DNA from 3 places in the Arthrobacter sp. 7Tela_A1 genome. Region 2 is predicted to be linked to each of the others. Evidence: riboswitches for the same ligand, from Rfam matches in the RefSeq annotation. Region 2 holds a riboswitch; each other region holds the start of a gene.
What was found. A riboswitch is a leader RNA that binds a small molecule or an ion and turns the genes downstream of it on or off. The one in region 2 is predicted to bind S-adenosylmethionine.

Region 1: linked by a shared signal. The riboswitch ahead of TVB01_RS15435 (flavin reductase family protein) and the one ahead of TVB01_RS13710 (hypothetical protein) in region 2 are both predicted to bind S-adenosylmethionine.
Region 3: linked by a shared signal. The riboswitch ahead of TVB01_RS13905 (methionine ABC transporter ATP-binding protein) and the one ahead of TVB01_RS13710 (hypothetical protein) in region 2 are both predicted to bind S-adenosylmethionine.

The regions. Positions count from the first base shown of each region.
Region 1 covers NZ_JAXIOO010000051.1:14,420-21,564, forward strand. The annotation lists gene TVB01_RS15425 (APC family permease) at 1-324, opposite strand, end outside; gene aspS (aspartate--tRNA ligase) at 452-2,236, shown strand; gene TVB01_RS15435 (flavin reductase family protein) at 2,466-2,972, opposite strand; SAM riboswitch class IV at 3,018-3,137, opposite strand; gene TVB01_RS15440 (MFS transporter) at 3,241-4,464, opposite strand; gene TVB01_RS15445 (PhzF family phenazine biosynthesis protein) at 4,537-5,373, shown strand; gene TVB01_RS15450 (replication-associated recombination protein A) at 5,489-6,892, shown strand.
Region 2 covers NZ_JAXIOO010000038.1:1,564-8,708, forward strand. The annotation lists gene paaZ (phenylacetic acid degradation bifunctional protein PaaZ) at 1-1,319, opposite strand, end outside; gene TVB01_RS13705 (SGNH/GDSL hydrolase family protein) at 1,580-2,527, shown strand; SAM riboswitch class IV at 2,596-2,728, shown strand; gene TVB01_RS13710 (hypothetical protein) at 2,746-3,132, shown strand; gene TVB01_RS13715 (MerR family transcriptional regulator) at 3,178-3,981, shown strand; gene TVB01_RS13720 (hypothetical protein) at 4,038-4,637, shown strand; gene TVB01_RS13725 (3-hydroxyacyl-CoA dehydrogenase family protein) at 4,700-5,548, opposite strand; gene TVB01_RS13730 (enoyl-CoA hydratase/isomerase family protein) at 5,545-6,312, opposite strand; gene TVB01_RS13735 (thiolase family protein) at 6,312-7,145, opposite strand, start outside.
Region 3 covers NZ_JAXIOO010000039.1:1,461-8,605, forward strand. The annotation lists gene TVB01_RS13870 (LLM class flavin-dependent oxidoreductase) at 1-192, shown strand, start outside; gene TVB01_RS13875 (hypothetical protein) at 229-591, shown strand; gene TVB01_RS13880 (SDR family NAD(P)-dependent oxidoreductase) at 646-1,395, opposite strand; gene TVB01_RS13885 (TetR/AcrR family transcriptional regulator) at 1,379-2,080, opposite strand; gene TVB01_RS13890 (alpha/beta fold hydrolase) at 2,233-3,006, shown strand; gene TVB01_RS13895 (CoA-binding protein) at 3,090-3,506, shown strand; gene TVB01_RS13900 (hypothetical protein) at 3,503-4,072, opposite strand; SAM riboswitch class I at 4,232-4,334, shown strand; gene TVB01_RS13905 (methionine ABC transporter ATP-binding protein) at 4,431-5,222, shown strand; gene TVB01_RS13910 (methionine ABC transporter permease) at 5,215-5,880, shown strand; gene TVB01_RS13915 (LLM class flavin-dependent oxidoreductase) at 5,908-7,145, shown strand, end outside.

The DNA of each region.
Region 1 (7,145 bases), on a different contig from region 2:
AGCTGCCGCCAGCCGGGAACACAGGAAGATCCATCCGGTGACGAAAGCCGCAGTCGGACCCAGGATGACCCGCGCCGCCCGGGTACCGCCGTCGTCGTAATTGGCCTGGCCCTCATCCAGCGCCGCGCTGATCTGGAAAATCGCCACGGCGCACGCATAGGCGACGACGGCGGCGATCGCCAGAGGCAACGCCAGCGGGCCGCCGTCCGCAGCCACGGCCGCGGGGAAGACGACGAAGACTCCGGCGCCCACGATGGATCCGATGCCGGCAGTCGTCGCGTCGAAGCCGCCCAGCGGGCGGTGCATGGCAGCGTTGCCGGACACTCATCCTCCGATCAGTCTGCCCTTGGCCGGGAACAGAAGGTATCACCGGTAAACTCAAAGAAGATCTCTACTCACAATGGGCGGAAACAGGTGGTTTCCGCAACCAATCGAAGTTGAAAGGACTGCTGTGCTGCGCACACATGCCCTTGGTTCCCTGAGGGCCGAGCATATTGGACAGACCGTCACCCTGGCCGGCTGGGTAGCCCGCCGCCGGGACCACGGAGGCGTGGCCTTCCTCGACCTGCGTGATGCCTCCGGCGTTGCCCAGGTTGTTGTCCGTGAAGAGGATGTCTTCCACGGCCTGCGCAACGAGTACGTCCTGCAGATCACCGGCAAGGTGGAGCGCCGCCCCGAAGGCAACGAGAACCCCGCGCTGGCCACCGGCGAGGTGGAGGTCATTGCGGACGACGTCGTCATCCTGAACACCTCCGATCCGCTGCCGTTCCAGATTGACGAGCACGTGGAGGTCGGCGAGGAAGCCCGCCTGAAGCACCGCTACCTGGACCTGCGCCGCCCGGCCCCCGCCGCTGCCATGCGCCTGCGCTCGGAAGCCAACCGGGTGGCCCGCGAACTGCTCCACGACGAGGGCTTCGTTGAAATCGAAACCCCGACCCTGACGCGTTCGACGCCGGAAGGCGCCCGCGACTTTGTGGTCCCGGCACGCCTGGCCCCGGGTTCCTGGTATGCGCTGCCGCAGTCCCCGCAGCTGTTCAAGCAGCTGCTGCAGGTGGGCGGCTTCGAGAAGTACTACCAGATTGCCCGCTGCTACCGCGACGAAGACTTCCGCGCTGACCGCCAGCCGGAGTTCACACAGCTGGACATCGAAGCCAGCTTCGTGGAAGAGAACGACATCATTGCCCTCGGCGAGCAGATCGTGAAGGCGCTGTGGAAGCTGATCGGCGTCGAGATCCAGACCCCGATCGCCCGGATGACCTACGCCGACGCCATGGCACGCTACGGCTCGGACAAGCCGGACCTGCGCTTCGGCTTGGAACTGACTGAGCTCACCGAGTTCTTCAAGGACACCACCTTCCGTGTCTTCCAGGCACCGTACGTCGGCGCCGTCGTGATGCCGGGCGGTGCCTCGCAGGCCCGCCGCACGCTGGATGCCTGGCAGGAATGGGCCAAGCAGCGCGGTGCCAAGGGCCTGGCCTATGTGCTGGTCCAGGAAGACGGCACCCTCACCGGTCCGGTCGCCAAGAACCTCACCGACTTCGAGCGCGAGAACCTGGCCGAGAAGGTCGGCGCCAAGCCCGGCGACTGCATCTTCTTCGCCGCCGGCGACGCGTCCTCCGCACGGGCCCTGCTCGGTGCGGCCCGCGTGGAAATTGGCCACCGCACCGGCCTGATCGATCCCAAGGACTGGGCCTTCGTCTGGATCGTTGACGCCCCGATGTTCGAGCCCGCCGCCGCGGCCGTTGCCGCCGGTGACGTTGCCGCAGGCGAAGGCGAGTGGACTGCCGTGCACCACGCCTTCACCTCGCCGAAGCCCGAGTTTGTGGACACCTTTGACACGGATCCCGGCTCGGCCCTGGCCTACGCCTACGACATCGTGTGCAACGGCAACGAGATTGGCGGCGGTTCCATCCGTATCCACCGCCGCGACGTGCAGGAACGCGTGTTCAAGGTCATGGGCATCTCCGAGGAGACCGCCCAGGAGCAGTTCGGCTTCCTGCTCGAAGGCTTCAAGTACGGCGCTCCGCCGCACGGCGGCATCGCCTTCGGGTGGGACCGCGTGGTGGCCCTGCTGGCCGGTGCCGACTCCATCCGCGACGTCATCGCCTTCCCGAAGTCCGGCGGCGGCTACGATCCGCTGACCTCCGCTCCGGCGCCGATCAGCGCCCAGCAGCGCAAGGAAGCCGGCGTGGACTTCAAGCCGGAGAAGAAGCAGGAGAAGCCCGCAGAGGCTTAACTGCAGCTAACAGTGCCCGGCCACCGAAGGGTGTGCCGGGCACTGTGCTTTCGGAGTCCGTACTGGAACTCATCCAGCACGCCCTCCCGTCCCAGGATTTGCGGGGGAGTGGCCCCGGCGGAAGACCGGAACGGGTTTCCAGGCTGGACAGACTCCTGTGAGCCGCTGTGTGCTTCATGAGTTTGCGCGGGCTCGATGAGTCCATATGGGTTCGATGAGTTTCCGCCGGTCAGGCGAAGGCAGGAACCGCCAGATTGCGGAACGCCGAACCGTGGAAGACGAGTGGCTCATGGGCATCCCCGTGGGTGGAATAGCCATGGACCCGGAGCAGCACTACGGCGTGGTCCCCGGCCGGGACCTCGTTCTCCACCGACGTCTCCAGCCAGAGCGCTGCCTCGTCGAGGAACAGGGCACCGGAAGCGGCGTCGTGCAGGTCGAGTCCGGCAAAGCGGTCGCCGTCGCGGGAAGCGATCTGGCGGCAGACGCCGTCGTGCCCGGAACCCAGGACGGAGACTCCGATGCGCCCCGCCTGCTTCAGCACCGGCCAGGTCCGGGAGGTGTTCTGCACGGCGAACATCACCAGCGGCGGGTCCATGGACACCCCTACGGTGAAGGACGAGGCGACGATCCCCTGGGGAACGCCGTCGACCACGGCACACAGCGCGGCAATACCTGACGGAAAACGGCCAAAGGCACGGCGGAGTGCCGCCGGCTGAAAATCGGTTTCAAGAGACATGGGGATCCTTCGCCTGACGCATCTCCGTGCTGGGCAGCAGCGAAGGTGCTGTACTTGCGGCACCGGGAAATCCGCCGGAGCCGCCGAATCGTCACCTGGAGCACCCCGCTACGGCGAGAGGGTTGCCGTCCAGCCGGCCAGGGCCTGTGGCTGGAACTCTTGATTCTGTCCACCAATCTAGGGGCGCGGCATGGCGGGTGCAAACCCGGGGTGCACGGCGTACATACGCCGCAACAGTTCGTAACGGGGTGTCTTGGGAGTGCGGCCGTTATTCCGGCAGCAGCTCCCGGGGTGTGTTCGCCGTGTCCGGACCGGGACGGTCCCGGACGCCCATCTTCGCCAGCGCCAGCGGTCCCAGCACGCTTCCGGCCAGCAGGATGGCAGCGAAGACCAGGCAGGCGGCCTGCCAGGAGTCCCCGGCGTACAGGAAGCCCGCGAGCAGCGAACCAACGGCTGCGCCGAGCAGACCCGCGTTTCCGAGAATGCTCATCGCCCGGCCGAGGAGGCGCGGGTTCAGCTCGGCGGCTACCTCCCCGTACATCGGCAGCAACAGCGCCCAGGAAACGCACGTGAGTACCCAGAGCGCCGCTATGGCCAGGGGTGCTGGGGAGAAGGCGAGTCCGGCCGCCGTCAGCGCCGAGGCGATGCTCGCTGTGACGTAGCCCGTGCGGCGTCCGTACCGCTGCACGAACCGGTGCAGCATCCGCGGCAGCATGGTGAGCACTATCCCGCCGGGGAGATACACCAGCGCGATCTGGTAGACCTCAAGCCCAAATGCTCCCTGCAGGTGCAGCAGGAGCAGCAGGCCGACGCCGGCTTCGGCCACGGCTGTTCCTCCGGCGACAAACAGCAGGGGAGCCATCCGGACCACATCGCCGCGGTAGCTCCGCGGTGGATGCAGCGAGTCCCGAACCGGCCCGGAACCGTCTTCCGGCGACGTCGGACGCCTGCGCGGAGCGCAAAGCAGCACCACGGCGGCGGCGGTACAGGCGAGGGCGAGGGCACCCAGGACTCCGGCAAATCCGACGGCGGGCAGCAGCACCATCGCCGGCACCCAGAAAAACCAGGAACCAAATGCTTCGGAGGAGAGCAGGCCCGCCATGGAACCTGAATCACGGTCCAGGTACTCTGCGGCAAGGGCGCGGACCGACACCCAGAAGAGGGCCCCGCCCACACCGCCCAGGATCGCCGCACCGAAGGCAACGGACAAGGAACCGGCCAGTGCGTAGCCAAGGCAGCTCACGGCATAGAGCGCAGCGCCGGAGGCCGCGGTGACGGTCCTCGGCCGCTTATCCGCCAGCCAGCCCGCTGCCGGGCGGGCGGCGACCGACACAAGGAGCTCGGCCGCAACCAGGATCCCGATCGCTTCCGCGCCGATCCCCAGTTCGCTGCCGGCCCACAGCGGAACCAGGAAATCGAGGATCTCCGCGGACCCGCCAAGCAGCACGGCAGCAGTTCCGGCCGCTTTCCTCCCGGCGGGCACTCTGTTCATGCGCCGATCCTAGCCAGCCACGGACACGGTGATGGGGAAGGTGCCGGCCGGGCGAGCCATTACAGTGTCCGCATGAGACAACGCTGGTTTAAACAGGTAGACGTCTTCGGCAACAAGCCGTACCAGGGCAACCCGCTGGCCGTGGTGCTGGACGGGGAGGGCCTCGACGACGAACAGATGCAGCAGTTTGCCCGCTGGACGAACCTCTCCGAAACCACCTTCATCCTGCCTGCCACGCAGGACGAGGCAGACTACCGGGTCCGGATCTTCACTCCCGGAGGCGAAATTCCTTTTGCCGGGCACCCCACCCTGGGCACCTGCCACGCCTGGACGGAAGCCGGAAACACCCCGATGAAGCCGGGGCTCGTGGTCCAGGAGTGCGGAATCGGCCTGGTTCCGCTCCGGGTCAACGCCGGCCTCGCGGCGTTCGCGGCGCCCCGCCTGATCCGCACCGGACCCGTGGAGGAGGACATCCTGGCCAAGGTCACAGCCGCCCTGGGCCTGCAGCCGGACCAGGTGAAGGGCCACCAGTGGGTGGATAACGGCCCGGGCTGGCTGGGACTGCTGCTCCCTGACGCCGAAACGGTGCTGTCGCTGACGCCGGACCATGCCGCCATTGGCGGCCTCCGGGTGGGGGTCATTGGCCCGCAGCCCGAATCGGCGGAAACGGACTTCGAGGTCCGCGCCTTCGCGCCCGGCCTGGGTGTGTCGGAGGACCCGGTCACGGGCAGCCTCAACGCCGGCCTGGCGCAGTGGCTGATCGGGCAGGGGATCGCGGAGGAGCGCTACACCATCACGCAGGGCACGGCCGTCCACCGGTCCGGCCTGGTGCGGGTGTTCACCAGGGAGGGCCGGATCTGGATTGGCGGCGAGTCGGTCACCTGCATTGACGGCTCCGTTACCCTGTAATCCCTCATCGAGATGGCAGAAACTGCACGTATGAACGCTCAAACGGGCAGTTTCTGTTATCTCGTGGGGGAGGGATGCGGAGTCGAGCGTCAGGGGGCACGGGTAGCCTTGAAGCGTGAATGACTTGTTCAGCAGCGATGAGGACCAGGACCCCGCAGGCGGCGGCGACGCGGCCGGGGAACGGGACGACGACGGCGCCCGGCAGCGCCCGCGCAGCCCCCTGGCCGTGCGGATGCGTCCCCGCAGCCTGGATGAGGTGGTGGGCCAGCAGCACCTGCTCACCCCCGGTTCACCGCTGCGGACCCTTGCCGAAGCGCCGCAGGGCGGACCGGCGGGCCCGTCCTCGGTCATGCTCTGGGGCCCTCCGGGCACTGGAAAGACGACGCTTGCCCACGTGGTTGCCCGCGGCCCGGGCCGCAAGTTCGTGGAGCTCTCGGCGATCACCTCCGGCGTGAAGGACGTGCGCCGGGTCATGGATGAGGCACTGACGTCCCGGGACCTGCACGGTGTCACAACCGTGCTCTTCCTCGACGAGATCCACCGCTTCAACAAGGCGCAGCAGGATGCGCTGCTGCCCGGGGTGGAGAACCGCTGGGTGGTCCTGATCGCCGCGACCACGGAGAACCCGTCCTTCTCCGTTGTCTCTCCGCTGCTCTCCCGGTCCCTGCTCCTGACGCTGAAACCGCTCACCGAAGAAGACATTGCGGGCCTGCTGGTCCGCGCCGTCAAGGATGAACGCGGCCTCGCCGGCCGGGTGGAGCTCAGCGACGAAGCACTCGAGCACCTGGTCCGCCTCGCGGCCGGGGACGCTAGGCGCGGTCTGACCGCGCTGGAAGCCGCCGCCGGCGTCGCCTATTCCGAACGTGATCCGGACGTGGAAATCCCTGCCGTCCTTCTTGAACACGCCGAACAGGCCCTGGACGTCGCGGCCCTGCGCTATGACCGCGCGGGGGACCAGCACTACGACGTCACCAGTGCCTTCATCAAGTCGCTGCGGGGATCCGACGTCGACGCCGCCCTGCACTACCTGGCCAAGATGCTCGAAGCGGGGGAGGACCCGCGGTTCATCTCCCGAAGGCTCATGATCTCGGCGGCAGAAGACGTGGGCATGGCGGACCCGACGGCGCTGCAGACCGCCGTAGCGGCAGCCCAGGCCGTGCAGATGATCGGCATGCCCGAGGGCCGGCTGATCCTTGCCGAGGCCGTGGTGCACATTGCCACGGCGCCGAAGTCCAATGCGTCCTATAAAGCCATCGGCGCCGCAACGGCGGACGTGCGGGCCGGCTACGGCACGGGCGTTCCGCCGCACCTGCGCGACGCACACTATCCCGGGGCCAAGCAGCTCGGGCACGGCAAGGGCTACATCTATTCGCATGACCAGCCGCACGGCGTGGCGACACAGCAGTACGCTCCGGACGACCTGGTGGGCAAGGACTACTATCAGCCCACAGCCAACGGCGCCGAGCGGGACATCTCTGCCCGGCTGGAGCGGCTGCGCGGGATCATCCGCGGCAAGTAGGCGGGGCCCTTCCGCGGCGCACCGCCCATGTGCAGGCTCCAGCGGCAGGCCCCTGCGTGCTAGGATTGATGGTTGACTGGCAAGCGCAACGCCGGAACTCCCCACCACGACACCGGATACCCTCCGGAGCCAGGTGGATCTGTGTCCCGGCAGCTGCGTTGCAGCAGAAGGCAGCGGTTGGCCGGAGCTCTCCCTAATGGAGGCCAGTGACTACGTATTAGCCGTGTACGGCGGGGCAACCCGGCGGCACGCG
Region 2 (7,145 bases):
CCGAGTGCTGCCAGGCGCACCGCGTCGTTCGTGTCCTCGTAGCCGACCACCGAGGCGACCGGACCGAAGGCCTCAACGGAGTGCAGTGCTTCCGCGTTGGGATCATCCCAGGTCAGCAGCACGGGAGCCATGAAGGCACCGTCTTCAGCGACGCCGCGGCTGCCGTCTGCCTGGACGCTCTCCGGAGCGTCGAGGGAGCCGAAGGCGATCTTCGCGCCGGCGTCGAGCAGGGCCTGGACGGAGGAGCGGACGCCGTCGCGCTGCTCCACGGACGCCAGGGCACCCATGGTGACGCCCTCGGCCCGCGGGTCACCGAGCACAACGCGCTCTTCGATGCGCTTGGCGGCGGCCGCAACGACGTCGTTCACCAGCGCCTTGGGCACGATGGCGCGGCGGATCGAGGTGCACTTCTGGCCGGCCTTGACGGTCATTTCCGTGACCAGCGATTTTACGTACGCATCAAATTCCGGCGTGCCGGGAACGGCGTCCGGACCGAGGATGGAGGCGTTCAGCGAGTCGGTTTCGCTCGTGAAGCGCACCCCGCCTTCAATGACATTGGGGTGGTTCTTCAGCTTGTTGGCGGTCGACGCCGAACCAGTGAAGGAGACCATGTCCCGGTAGTCCAAATGGTCCAGCAGGTCCCGGGCGGAGCCGGAGATCAGCTGCAGCGAACCTGCCGGGAGGATCCCGGATTCGATCATCATGCGCACGGCGGCTTCGGAGAGGTAGCCGGTGGGCGTTGCGGGCTTCACGATGGTGGGAACACCGGCGATGAACGCAGGAGCGAACTTCTCGAGCATGCCCCAGACCGGGAAGTTGAAAGCGTTGATCTGCACGGCGACGCCGGGGATCGAGGTGTAGACGTGCTCGCCGATGAAGGAGCCGTCCTTGGAAAGGACCTCGGCTGCACCGTCGATGACGACCGTGGAGTTGGGCAGTTCGCGGCGGCCCTTGGAACCGAAGGTGAAGAGCACGCCGATGCCGCCGTCGATGTCCACCAGGGAGTCGATCTTGGTGGCGCCGGTGCGGGCGGAGATTTCGTAAAGTTCCTTGCGGCGGCCGTTGAGGTACTGGGCCAGTTCCTTCAGCTTCAGCGAACGCTGGTGGAAGGTGAGGCCGGCCAGTCCGCGGTGGCCCACGGTGCGGCCGTGCTCCACGGCGGCTGCAATGTCCAGTCCGTCGGTCGACACCAGGGCGAGGATTTCACCGGTGCTGGCGTCCCGGACCTCGGCTGGGTTGGCGGCGGCGCTTTCCGGGGTCCACCACTCGTCCTGGACGAAGCTGGGGACGACTTGCACGTCTATGGCGGTTGAGGTCATCTTTGACGGACCCTTTCGATACTGGACGTTTGTTTTCCTGACCGGGCGAGTTCCGCTGGCTGCGGCTTCCACCGGACACAGCGATAACTGACCGGACGGTCGGTAATGAATCCAGCCTACATGAGAGTGCCCTGCGGCACACTATGCAATGCCCCGGATCCGGCTTTTTGACTCGCCGCTGCGCCGGCTGCCACACCACGTGTTTGCTCCTGTCCGCGCCGGGGCTACCGTGGGCCCGGACGACGACGGAAGGTACGACGATGAACCGTAACCCCATGCGCGGCTGGGCGAAGGCAGGCTTGTTGCTGTTTCTCGGAATGGGCCTGGCTGCGGGCGGCGTAGCCGCTCCGGCGGCTGCCGGCGGACAGGACCGCGGACACCACCACGGGTGGGACCGCGGCTGGGACCGCGGCTGGGACAGGGACCGGGGCCGCGGCGGAGAAGTGGATTACGTTGCCCTGGGTGACTCCTACGCGTCGGGTTTTGGCGGCGGGCCGCTCCTCGATGCCTGCGGCCGCACTGCAGAGGGGTACCCGGCCCTGCTGGATGCCCTTCGCCGGGTGGATCGGGAGGCGGATGTGACGTGTGCCGGCGCGACGGCGTCGAGCACTCCCCCGGGTGCCCCCGCCGGACCCGTGGACCTGCCGGAGCAGATCGCCGCCCTGCGCGCGGATGGTTCCCTCAACCGCGGCACCGACTTGGTCACCGTCACGATTGGCGGCAATGACGTTCAATTCGGTGCCATCGTCCAGGCCTGTATCGGTCCGGTGCTGCCGGAGACCTGCGCCCCCGCCATAGCGAGTGCGACCGCCTACGCGCAGACCACCCTTACGGCGCAGCTGCAGGAATCCCTCCGCCAGGTTCGTCAATCCGCACCGCGGGCGGAACTGGTCCTCGTCGGTTATCCATATCTGTTCGAGGCCGGACCCGCGGGACCGCTGAGCCCGGAGGCGGTGGCGCTGTTCAACCAGGGAACGGATGCGCTGAACGCGGTGCTGGCCGGACAGGTACAGCGCGGAGAAACCTTCGTGGATGTCACGGATGAGTTCGCCGGGCACGGCGTGGGGTCCGCCGATCCCTGGATCACCCTGGGCGGCGAGTTTCCGCTGCACCCGAATGCCACCGGCTACCGCGAAGGCTATCTGGCGGCCATCACCGCAGATGTCCATCTGGGGCATGGGAAGGACCACTGCCGCGGCCGGCGGTAACCCTCGTCCTTCCGAAAGAAGACGCTGCCCGGGACGGATGTCACCCGCACCTGCTAACGTGATCATTGCTTCACGAGACATGGCCTCCGCACCTTCCCGGTGCGGAAAAGCTCCGACTGGCCATGCACCAACCCCACTGTTCGGCGGGTGGTTCGGATGACGAAGCGGCCCGCGTCCAACCGGAGCGGGCAAGGACACTCTCTTTCGAAGGACACGCTGTGATTCCCTCCAGTGACCCGCGCTGCACCGCCTTTGCCCCCGGCCACAAGATCCATTGGATCCACGGCGGGCGGCTCAACCGCTACGAGGACTGGATCGACGTCGAAGTCCACGCCGATCCGGAGCTGGACCTGATTTACCTGGTCCTCGCCGGGCAGCAGCAGCTCATGTGGCACCACGATGTTCCGCTGCTCGCCGAAGCCCTCGCGACCAGCCCAGGGCAGCCCCAGTGGTGCCCCCGGTATTCGTCCCTGATGGTCCGGGGCGCCTTCGAAGGCCGCAACCGGAGTTCTTTTTTCTACTTGGCCACTACCGAGCGGGCGGCTCCCTGCCGGGGACGGGTTCCGCGACATGATCTGAGGATGCAGGACAGCGATTCCGCGTAGGGCAATACTTGACCCTGACACTGTGGAAGGCAGGAGAACTGGAGCATGTTATCCATCGGAGCGTTCGCGCAGATCGGCCAGGTTACCCACCGCATGCTGCGGCACTGGGACACCGCCGGACTGCTCGTTCCCGCCCACGTGGATGAGTTCAGCGGCTACCGTTCCTACGATCCCGCTCAGCTCGAGCGGCTGCACCGGATCGTCGCCCTCCGTTCCCTGGGGTTCGGCCTGGAGGATATCTCCGCGCTGCTCGACTCCGGCGTGGACTCGGAGCGGATCGCCGCGCTGCTGCGCCTGAGGCAGGCAGAGGTCGCGGAGGAGGCACGGATAGCTGCTGCACGGCTCATTGACGTTGAGCGCAGGCTCCACCTCATCGAAAAGGAAATGCACATGGCCCAGATCGAGATCATTGAAAAACCCCTTCCTGCGCTCCGCCTGATTGCCCGCACCGCGGTGGTGGCAGAACAGCCGGAGGTACCCGGCGTCGTCGGACCATTGTTTGATGCCGTCGCAGGGCTGCTCTCACCAGCGGAGGCTCCCGCCGGCGTTCCGGTCGCGCAGTACGACATGGGCGAGGACGGCATGCGGATTACCGCCGGTTTTGCCGGCTCAGGCCCGGTCCCCGACGGCGCCGAAGCAGTTGAGCTGCCCAGCGTTCCGGCAGCCATCTGCGGAATCCACCTTGGCGCCATGGACGGCATCGGCGGGAGCTGGCAGGCGGTCCACGCTGAGATCATTGCCCGCGGCCTCACCCCCTCGGGTCCGTGCCGGGAGGTGTATCTGAGGTCGGAGTCCGAGGACCAGGCTGACTGGGTCACTGAGCTGCAGCAGCCCGTCGCCAGGGCGTAGGCTGCCCAGCCGCGGCGGTCAGGCCTGAGGCACGTTGGTTTCGGGGAAGGAGCCGCATGGACACAGCACAGGTGCGGTTGTGGTGGCTCCCGGTTGGTGCCGGGGGCCGCGTGGTGGTCCACACCAGCCGCTGGTGGGAGCTCTGGCGCGCGCTGCGCGAGCGGCGCCGTCCCCGGCCCCTGTTCCACGCAGCACTGGAAGTCACCGCGCGCGGTTCCCGCTATGCGATTGAAATGACCCCAGCGTGGGGCCAGGGCACCGGGCCGCGCGGAATCGTGGCCACGGGACCGGTGGGACTCCGGTTCCTCGGACGGCTCAGGCTGTTCCGGTATGAGGTGCGGTGCTGGCCGAACGGGGTCATACCGGACCTCGCCTTTGCGCCGGAACCGCCCCTCGTGTTCAACCTGGACGCTGCCGGGGCCGATGCCCTGCTTGCCCGGGTGCCCCAGGTGCCCCTGACGGTGTGGGGTGCGAAGATGCCCGGTGGCGACATGTGGAACTCAAACTCCCTGGTTTCCTGGCTGCTGCAGACCAGCGGTTGTGACGCCGCAACCCTGCAGCCCCCACAGGGCGGCCGGGCACCGGGCTGGTTTGCCGGCATTGACGCCGCCCACCCGCAGTCTCCCCCGCCGGCGGAAACCGAACAGCGGCGTTAACGGCCGCAGCCCGCATCCCCCGCCCTAAGGGGCGAAGCAGGCGGGCTGCTGCTCAGGGCAACCTAGCTCCAGTCGAAGAAGCCCTTGCCGGTCTTGCGGCCAAGCTCTCCGCGGGCCACCTTGTCCCGGAGGATCTGCGGCGGCTCGAAACGGGGGCCGAGCGTGGACGCCAGGTACTCGGCGATGCCGAGGCGTACATCCAGCCCCACGATGTCCGTGGTCTTCAGCGGGCCGGTCGGGTGTTTGTAGCCCAGGACCATGGCAGCGTCGATGTCCTCGGCAGAGGCAACGCCTTCTTCGACCATGCGCATCGCTTCCAGGGCAATGGCCACACCCAGGCGTGAGCTGGCGAAACCGGGAGCGTCATTGACGACGACGGGCGTCTTACCCAGGTCTGCCACCCAGGTCCGGGCGGCCTCAGCGAGCTCTTCGGACGTCTGCTTGCCCAGGACCACCTCGATGAGGGTGGACGCGGGAACGGGGTTGAAGAAGTGCAGTCCGCAGAACCGCTCCGGACGCCGCAGCTTATCGGCCAGCTCCGAAACGGACAGCGAGGACGTGTTCGAGGCCAGCCAGGCGTCGTCGCCCAGCTGCTCCTCCACAGCGGCCAGCGCGGCAGCCTTCAGGGCGAAGTCTTCCGGAACTGCCTCGACGACCAGGCCTGAGCCGGCAAAGTCGGCATAGTCGGTGGAGACGCTGAGCCGGGCAACCAGGGCATCGAGGGTCTCGTCCGTGGTGCCGCGCTCAACGCTCTTGGCGAGGTTGGAGGCAACGCGCTCGTACGCCGCGCTTGCCGCCTGCTCATCGCGCTCCACGACGACGACGGCAGCACCGGCGGTGCAGAAGGCGTGGGCAATGCCCGCGCCCATGCGGCCGCCGCCGAGAACACCGACCTTGGAGGGAACTGTCATTTCTTTTTCTTCCTTTCCAGGAATGCCTGCATGCGGTCGAACTTCGCCTCGGACTCGAAGAGGATGCCCTGGGCGAGGGTGTCGATCACGGGGTGCGCCTCGGCGGGCGCGTGGAACACGGACTTGGTGATGCGGACGGCCAGCGGGTCCTGCTTGGCGATCCGGTCGGCCAGGGCGTTGGCCGCGTCCATCAAGTTTGCCGCGTCGTGAATCTCGGTGACCAGGCGGGCTGCCAGGGCCTCCTCGGCGTTCAGGATCCGTCCGGCCAGGAGGATTTCCTTGGCCAGCGGTTCCCCGACGAGTTCCTTCAGCCGCCAGGTGGCGCCGGCTGCGGCCATAATGCCGAGCGACGTTTCCGGGTTGCCGATCTTCACGGTCGGAGTGGCAATCCTGAAGTCGGCGGCGAAGGCCAGCTCCGCTCCCCCGCCCAGCGCGTAGCCGTCCAGCGCGGCGATGACCGGCATGGGCAGCTTGGCGATGCGGTGGAAGATCGTCGAGTTGATCCCGCGCAGGGCGTCCTCGCGGCGGCGTTCACGCAGCTGCGCGATGTCCGCGCCGGAAGCGAAGATTCCGTCGGTGCCGGAGAGGATCAGGATCTTCGGGTTGTTCTCGAGCTCGGCGCAGAGGGCATGCAGCTCGTCGACCATGGCCTGGTCGATGGCGTTGCGGACCTCGGGCCGGTTCAGGACCGCTGAGATGCGGTCTTCCCCGATGGTGACCTTGAGCGTGGTGAAGTGCGCGGAGACTTCCGCGAAGTCCGGCACTACACGGCCTCGATCAGCATGGCGGTTCCCTGGCCGACGCCGACGCACATGGTTGCGATGCCGTGCGAGGCGCCTTCGCGTTCCATGCGGCCCAGCAGCGTGATGGCGATGCGGGAGCCGGAGGAGCCCAGCGGGTGGCCGAGGGCGATGGCGCCGCCGTCGTTGTTCACGATTCCCTCGTCAACGCCGAGGCGGCGGATGCACGCCAGGGACTGGGTGGCGAAGGCTTCGTTGAGTTCGAAAGCGCCAACCTGGTCCAGGCTGATGCCGCTGCGCTGCAGGACCTTCTGCGTGGCCGGAACCGGACCGATGCCCATAATCTCCGGCGGGACACCGGCGGAGGCGCCGTCGACGATCCGGGCGCGGGCGGTGAGGCCGTATTCCTTGATAGCGCGCTCGGAGGCGATGATGATCGCCGAGGCGCCGTCGTTCAATGAGCTGGCGTTGCCTGCGGTGACGATTCCGCCGGGCTTGACCACCGGGCGCAGTTTGGAGAGGACCTCCAGGGTGGTGCCTTCGCGGGGTCCTTCGTCGGTGTCAACAACGGTGTCGCCCTTGCGGCCCTTGATGGTGACGGGAACGATTTCGTCCTTGAAGCGTCCGGCGGCGATGGCAGCCAGGGCCTTTTCGTGCGAGCGGACGGCGAACGCGTCGGCGTCTTCGCGGGAAATGCTGTCCGTGGAAGCCAGTTCTTCGGCGGTTTCCGGCATCGAGTAGGTCATCTTCCCGTCGCGGGAGAGATCGCCGGAGACGAAGCGCTCGTTGGCGAAGCGCCAGCCGATCGAGGTGTCGAAGGTGTCTCCGGGCTTGGCGAACGCCTTGGTCGGCTTCTC
Region 3 (7,145 bases), on a different contig from region 2:
GCCTACGCGGTCACGCCCGGAACCTTCGAAGACGTCGTCGAGTTCGTGGTGCCCGAGCTGCAGAAGCGCGGCGCGTACCCCACGGAGTATGCCCCCGGAACCCTGCGGCAGAAGCTCTTCGGTGCAGGCGACAAGCTTCCTGAGGACCACCGGGGCGCGCGGTTCCGGCTGGAACCGGCGGTCCGGCACTAGGCCGGGACCGCGGGGGATTCCGTTAGGCTCGTGCGCATGACAAACGCGGGGAACAGCAAAACTCTCAGTCTCAACGTCACCTCCAAGCGCGCCCGGGCACGCGGGGAAATGGTGGTCGCGGTGCCTGCCGCGGCGCTCCCGCCTGCCGTGGAACGGGCCGGGGCAAGGCTTCCGCGGATGACCGTGACCGGGATCTGGCAGGAGCGGGCAGAGCTGGTGGCGGGAACCACCTGGAAGACGTTCGGCGAAAACATTGTGCTCACCTTCGAGCCCGTGGACGCTGCAACCGCACGGGTTGTGGCTACCAGCACACCCCACGTTCCGACCACCATCTTCGACTACGGACAGGGCAAGGCCGACGTCACCGAGGTGCTGAACGCGGTGGCAGCGGAGCTCTAGTCCGGACATGGTGGAAGCGGCGGCACGCGGCCGCCGCTTCCTTTCGGGCAGGACCTAGTAGATCTTGATCGAGCCGCCGTCGGCCATCAGCGTCTGGCCGGTCATGTACTGGGACTGTTCGCTGGCCAGGAACACCACGATCGGAGCGATGTCCGTCTCCGGATCACCCAGTCGGCCCAGGGGAATGCCGTCCACCACTTCCTGGAACGCCTCCGGGAACGCCTGGCTCCACTGGGCGATGCCCGGCGTGAGCGCGATCGGGGAGACCACGTTGACGCGGATGCCGTCCTTCGCCCATTCATTGGCCGCCGTGCGTGAAATGGCGCGGATGGCTTCCTTCGCGGCGGCGTAGGTGACCTGGTTGGGAAGGCCCTTCATGCCCGCACCGGAGGCGAAGTTGATGATGCTTCCGCCGGTCTTCTTCAGCTCGGGATAGGCGGCGCGCATCAGGTGGAACGTGGCCATGGTCCCGGTGTTGAAGGACAGGTCCCACATCTCCTGCGTGGTCTCCATGATCGGAGCCTGCTTGGACGCATGGGCGTTGTTGACCAGGACATGCAGGCCGCCGAGGCGCTCCACAGTCTCCGCCACAATCTCCTTGGTGCTCTCCTCCTTGGAAATATCCTTGGCAATGAAAATGACCTCGCCCTGGCCATCGAGTTCGGCCAGGAGCTTGTCTCCCTGAGCCTGATCAATGTCGACGACGGCAACCTTGGCTCCTTCGGCCAGGAAGCGGCGGACGATTCCCTGCCCGATCCCTCCGGCGCCGCCCGTGATGATCGCGGTCTTACCTTGCAGTTGCATGATCTTCCTTCCGTAGAGCCGGTGTCCTTCCGGAATCCGGCAGGTGGGTGAGGGACTGTTCAACCCCGGCGATGAAGTTCGCCACGAGGAAGTCCAAGGAACGGCGCGACGCGGCATAGCTGATGCCCTGGTCCCGGAAACCGGAGGCCTGCGGGTAGGAGGCGACGGCGTCGTCACCCCACCGCTGGTCGCGTTCCGTTCCGGTGCGTTCGGGGCCCGTGAGAGCTGCAGCGGTAATGGAAGCGGTGCCGATGACGGCGGCGGAAACACCCAGCAGGCAATCGAACCCCTGCTCGCTGGTCAGTCCTGCTTGCCTCAGCCGGGAGAGCAGCAGTTCGATCTCCCCGGGCGTTGCCACGTTCACCAGCCGCCGCGGCGTCAGGATGATGCGCAGCAGCCACGGATGTGCCTGGAATGCCCGCCACTGGGCATCGGCCATGTGCTGGAGCATCTGCTGCCAGGCGGTGTTCGGGGCGGGGAACAGTTCATAGTCGCGGGCGGCGGCGTCGGCCATGAGCAGCAGAAGGGTACGGCGGTCAGCCACATGGCGGTAGAGTGCCATTGCGGAGACCCCGAACTCGGCTGCGACCCGGCGCATTGAGACGCCGTCCAGACCGTCGGCGTCGGCAATCCGGACAGCAGCTTCCGTGATGGCGGCAGCGTTCAGTGGCTGCTTGTGGGGCACGGCCGTCCCTTCCCTAGCGTGTTTACAGTGTATACCTCAAGGTCCGCCCGAGCGCTTGGCGACCCTATCTTCCGGAGCATTGACCCAGCCTGTACCCGCTCCTACGGTGGAGGCAGGGCCGACGGCGGCCCGCACCAGCGAAGGAGAATCCCATGGATCCAGCAGCTGACGCATCGGGGCGCGTGCTGTCCGCGGACGGAACGCCCATCGCCTGGGAACGTCACGGCCAGGGTCCGCCGCTGGTGGTGGTGGATCCCGTCATGATGGACCGGACCTCCTCCGGCCTGGCCGGCGTTGCCGAACTGCTGGCAGAGGGCCACACCGTCTACACGTATGACCGCAGGGGCAAGGGCGAAAGCGGGGACGGAGAGGAATACACCCCCGAATCCGAGGTGGATGACCTGCTGGCTGTCGTGCAGGCAGCGGGTGGATCGGCGGACCTTCTGGGAACCTCCTCGGGAGCGATCCTTGCCCTCCGCGCCGCTTCGGAGTCAGCCGTTGTCTCCAGCGTCATTGCCGTCGAACCGCCGCTCTCTCAGGAGGGTGCTGCCGGGCCCGACATCCGCCCGCAGCTTGAAGCCCTGATCGACGCCGAGGACCGGGCGGGGGCCGTGCGCCTCTTCCAGGAGTCCATCGGTGTCCCGGAGGAAATCATCGAGCAATCCGAACCCTCACCTTTCGAGCCGGCGGCGCACACCATCTCCTACGACCTCACCCTCATGCTGGAAACCGACATCCAAGCCCTCACGGGCATTCATGTTCCGGTCCTGGTGCTGGCCAGCAGCGGCAGCGATGCCCGGCTGCAGGCCTGGGCCCGCGAGACGGCGGAAATCCTTCCGGAAGGGTCCTTCCAGCTGCTTGAGGGATCCTGGCACGGACTGGACGATGCAGTGCTTGCCGAGGCAGTCAGCGATTTCCTGGATTAGGGGCCGCGGACGCCGGATCGACCCGTCGCAGGACGGCGCGTACGCTGAAGACCCGTTGAGTTCCAACCGGAGGGAGGGCCAGAATGGCACACCGCAATGATCCCGAGGTTATATCCCGCCTGCTCTCATCCAAAGGACGCTGGGCAGTGGTGGGTCTCTCGAATAATCCGCTGCGGCCCGCGGTGGGTGTTTCCAAATTCGTCCAGGACTCGCTGGGGATGGAGATCGTCCCGGTGAACCTGGCCGGCGACGACGTCTTCGGCAACAAGGGATACACCAGGCTGGCTGAGATCCCGGGCCAGATCGACGTCGTCGACTGTTTCGTGAATTCATCCCGGGTCGGGGACATTGTGGACCAGGCCATCGAGGTTGGAGCCAAAGCCGTCTGGCTGCAGCTCGGCGTCGTGGATGAGGCGGCCGCCCAGCGCGCCGCCGAAGCGGGGCTCGACGTCGTCATGGATACCTGCCCCGTTATTGAAGCGGGACGCTTCGGGCTCTAGGACTGAGCCGGACCTGTCGGGCGCAGGTCCACCGGCAGTGAACGGTGGCTTTTCCACGCCGCGAGCATCTGGTCCCGGGTGCCGCCGGGGTGGGAGGCATGCCAGTCCCGGGAGAACCGGTTGAGCTCAAACTGAGGCCCGATTGGCCGGGCGGCGGCGGATCGGGTGGCATGCCAGTGGTCCAGGGCCGCGGCCAGCGTCGCAGTGCCGTCATTGGCCGCGAAGAACGCCCGCATGGGCGCATCAAACCGGAAACCGGGTCCCAGTGCGTTGACGAAGAACTCCCGGAGCACCTGGCTGCACGGATGTCCGGCAGGAACCACCGTATGGATCGTCAGCGGCGGGACCAGCGGCGCCGGCCGGCGCGGCGGGCGGCCGGGCGCTTCCGCCAGGGACCGTCCAGCCAGGCAAGCCGCGACGCGTGAGCTGACAGTGGCCTTTGAGCCTGCGGCGCTGAGGCCGTTTGCCCGGGCGAAGGCCTGCAATTCCTCCTTCAGCCAATACCAGCGGAGGTACTCCGTTTCGCTGAGATCGGTGGAAAGCGGCGGGCGCTGCGTCGGAATCACGCCTTCCATCCTGCCCGACGAAGATGCTGCAGGCCCCAGCCCGCGCCGTACGTGGGAAAACTCTTGGCGACCCAGGTGGTGCACGTCACGCCCGGACGCACTGCGTCATATGCGGTCACAACATTGCGCGGGCTCTCGCCAGCGGACAGCATGAACCCGTAACCATCCAGAGCGGCTGAGAGACCTGGCTCCGTGACGCCGCAGCAACCCCTTCCGTAATTCATACGGAGCAGAGGGGTGCTACCGCCAGGACCGATGGAGAAGCACCCGCTATCTTTTGGTCCCCTTCAAACGTGCCTCGGCGCGCTGAAGCCGTGGACTCCGCGGCGCGCACCTTCACAACCTGAAGGAGGAGAGCATGATCCGGATCGAGAATGTTTCGACCGTTTTTGACACCGGCGGATCCAGTTTCACCGCCGTGGACAACGTGTCCCTGGACATCCCCAAAGGCAGCATCCAGGGCATCATCGGGTTTTCCGGTGCGGGTAAATCCACGCTGCTGCGCAACATCAACCTCCTGGAACGTCCCGCCTCGGGCCGGGTCCTGGTGGACGGAACGGACCTGACAGCTCTGGCCGATGCCGAGCTGCGCGCCGCACGGCATGAGATCGGGATGATCTTCCAGCACTTCAACCTGCTGAATAACCGCACAGCCGCGCAGAACGTGGAGCTCTCGCTCAAGTTCGCGGGAGTGAAGAACGCTGCCGAACGCAGGGCCCGCGCACTGGAGGCGCTCGCCGTCGTCGACCTGTCGGAGAAAGCGCGGACGTACCCGGCGAAGCTCTCCGGTGGTCAGAAGCAGCGGGTTGCCATAGCCCGTGCCCTGGCCACCCGGCCCAAGGTGCTGCTGTGCGATGAGCCGACCTCCGCCGTCGACCCCCGCACCACCGCGTCCGTGCTGCAGTACCTCAGCGACGTCAACGCGCGGTTCGGCATCACGATCGTGGTGGTGACGCACGAAATGAACGTCATCAAAGCCATAGCGGACAACGTGGCCGTCATGGAGGAAGGCCGGGTCGTGGAGCAGTTCGCGCTCACGGAGCTGGCCCGGCCAGGGTTCACGCCGGCCACCTCGATCGGACGGTACCTGATCTCTGACGAAATCTCCCTGGACCGGGCTGCGCGCCGGGAAGGAGCCCGCGTTGCTTGAGCGCATTGCCGAAGTCTGGCCGGAACTGCTCGCCGCACTGGGGCAGACCGGCACCATGCTGCTGGTCGCGATCCCGCTGGCGGTGCTGATCGGCACCCCGCTGGGCGTGCTGCTCTACGCCCTGGGGCCGGACGGGCTGGGGCACAAACCGCGGCTGCACCGGGTCCTGGACTCTCTGGTGAACCTGGTGCGTTCCTTTCCGTTCCTGATCCTGCTGATCGCGATCATCCCCTTCACCCGCTTCGTGGTGGGAACCACCATCGGCACCGCGGCCGTCATCGTGCCGCTGACCATCAACGCCATCCCCTACTTTGCCCGGTTCGTGGAGCAGAACATCACCGCTCTGGGCGGCGGCGTGGTGGAGGCCGCCCGGTCCATGGGCGCCACCCGCGGGCAAATCGTTCGCGACGTCCTGCTGGTCGAAGCGCGTCCGGCCCTGATCAGCTCCGTCACCATCATGACCGTCAGCTTCATCTCCTACTCCGCCATGGCCGGACTGGTGGGCGGCGGCGGAATCGGTGACTTTGCCATCCGGTACGGCTACTACCGCTACGAAACCGGGCTGATGCTCACCGCGATTGTGCTGATGGTCCTGCTGGTCCAGGCCGTGCAGCTGGGCGGCTCCTGGTTCTCCCGCCGCGCTGACAAGCGCCTCTAGCTTCCCCTCCTACCGAAAGTTTCCTCCATGAGCACTCCAAGTACCCGTTTTTCCGGGCCCCGGCCCCGCCTGCTGTTGAACGCCTTCCTGATGAACACCACCAGCCACATCCGCGGCGGCCAGTGGCGCCACCCTGACGCCGAACAGCACCGCTTCAACGAATTGTCCTTCTGGACAGACCTTGCCCGGCAGCTCGAAGACGCGAAGTTCGACGCCCTGTTCTTCGCCGACGTCGTGGGCCTGTACGGAAACCACGACGGCGGCTGGGCCTCCCATGTGCGCCGCGGGCTGCAGGTGCCGGCCAACGATCCGCTGCTGCTGCTCGCAGCACTGTCCGGCGCCACCCGGAACATTGGGCTGGCGGCGACGTCCTCCGTTGTCCAGAGCCATCCGTTCCAGTTCGCCCGGCAGCTGTCCACGCTGGACCACCTCTCCGGCGGCCGTGCCGGCTGGAACATCGTCACCTCCGTGCTGGAGAACGCGCACCGCAACTTCAACGGTGACGGGCTGGCCGGGCACGACCGCCGCTATGACTGGGCGGATGAATACACCGACGCCGTGTACAAGCTCTGGGAAGGATCCTGGGACGACGGCGCCCTGGTCCAGGACAAGGCCAGCGGCGTCCACGCCGATCCGGACAAGGTCCACAAGATCCATCACCGCGGTGAGCGGTATTCGATCGACGGCCCGCACCTGAGCTCTCCCTCCCCGCAGCGCACGCCCGTGCTCTTCCAGGCCGGCAGCTCCGGCCGCGGACAGCAGTTCGCGGCCGCCAACGCCGAAGCCACGTTCATCTTCGCGCCCAACCCCTCCCATGCAGCGAAGGTTGCCGCCGGGGTCCGTGCCCGCGCCGCCGAGGCCGGGCGGCTTCCAGATGACATCAAGGTCTTCACCGGGCTGTCCTTCGTAGTGGGCGGAACCGAAGCAGAAGCGCAGCGCAAGAAGGCCGAACTGGACGAATACCTGGACCTGGATGCCGTAATCGCGCACATCGGCGGCGGCCTGGGCATCGACCTCGGCGGCCTGGAGCTGGACACTCCGCTGGGGGAGGTGCAGACCGAAGGCGGCCGGGGTGTGCTGCAGGCCATCATCGACTCCACGCCCGGCGGCAACCCGACCCTGGCCGACGTGGCCCGCTACCGCACCGAGGCACAGCAGGTCACCGGCACCCCGGAACAGATCGCCGACGAGCTTGAACGCTGGCAGGACGCAGGAGTGGACGGGATCAACATCATTAACGCGATCCTGCCCGGCTCCTACACGGA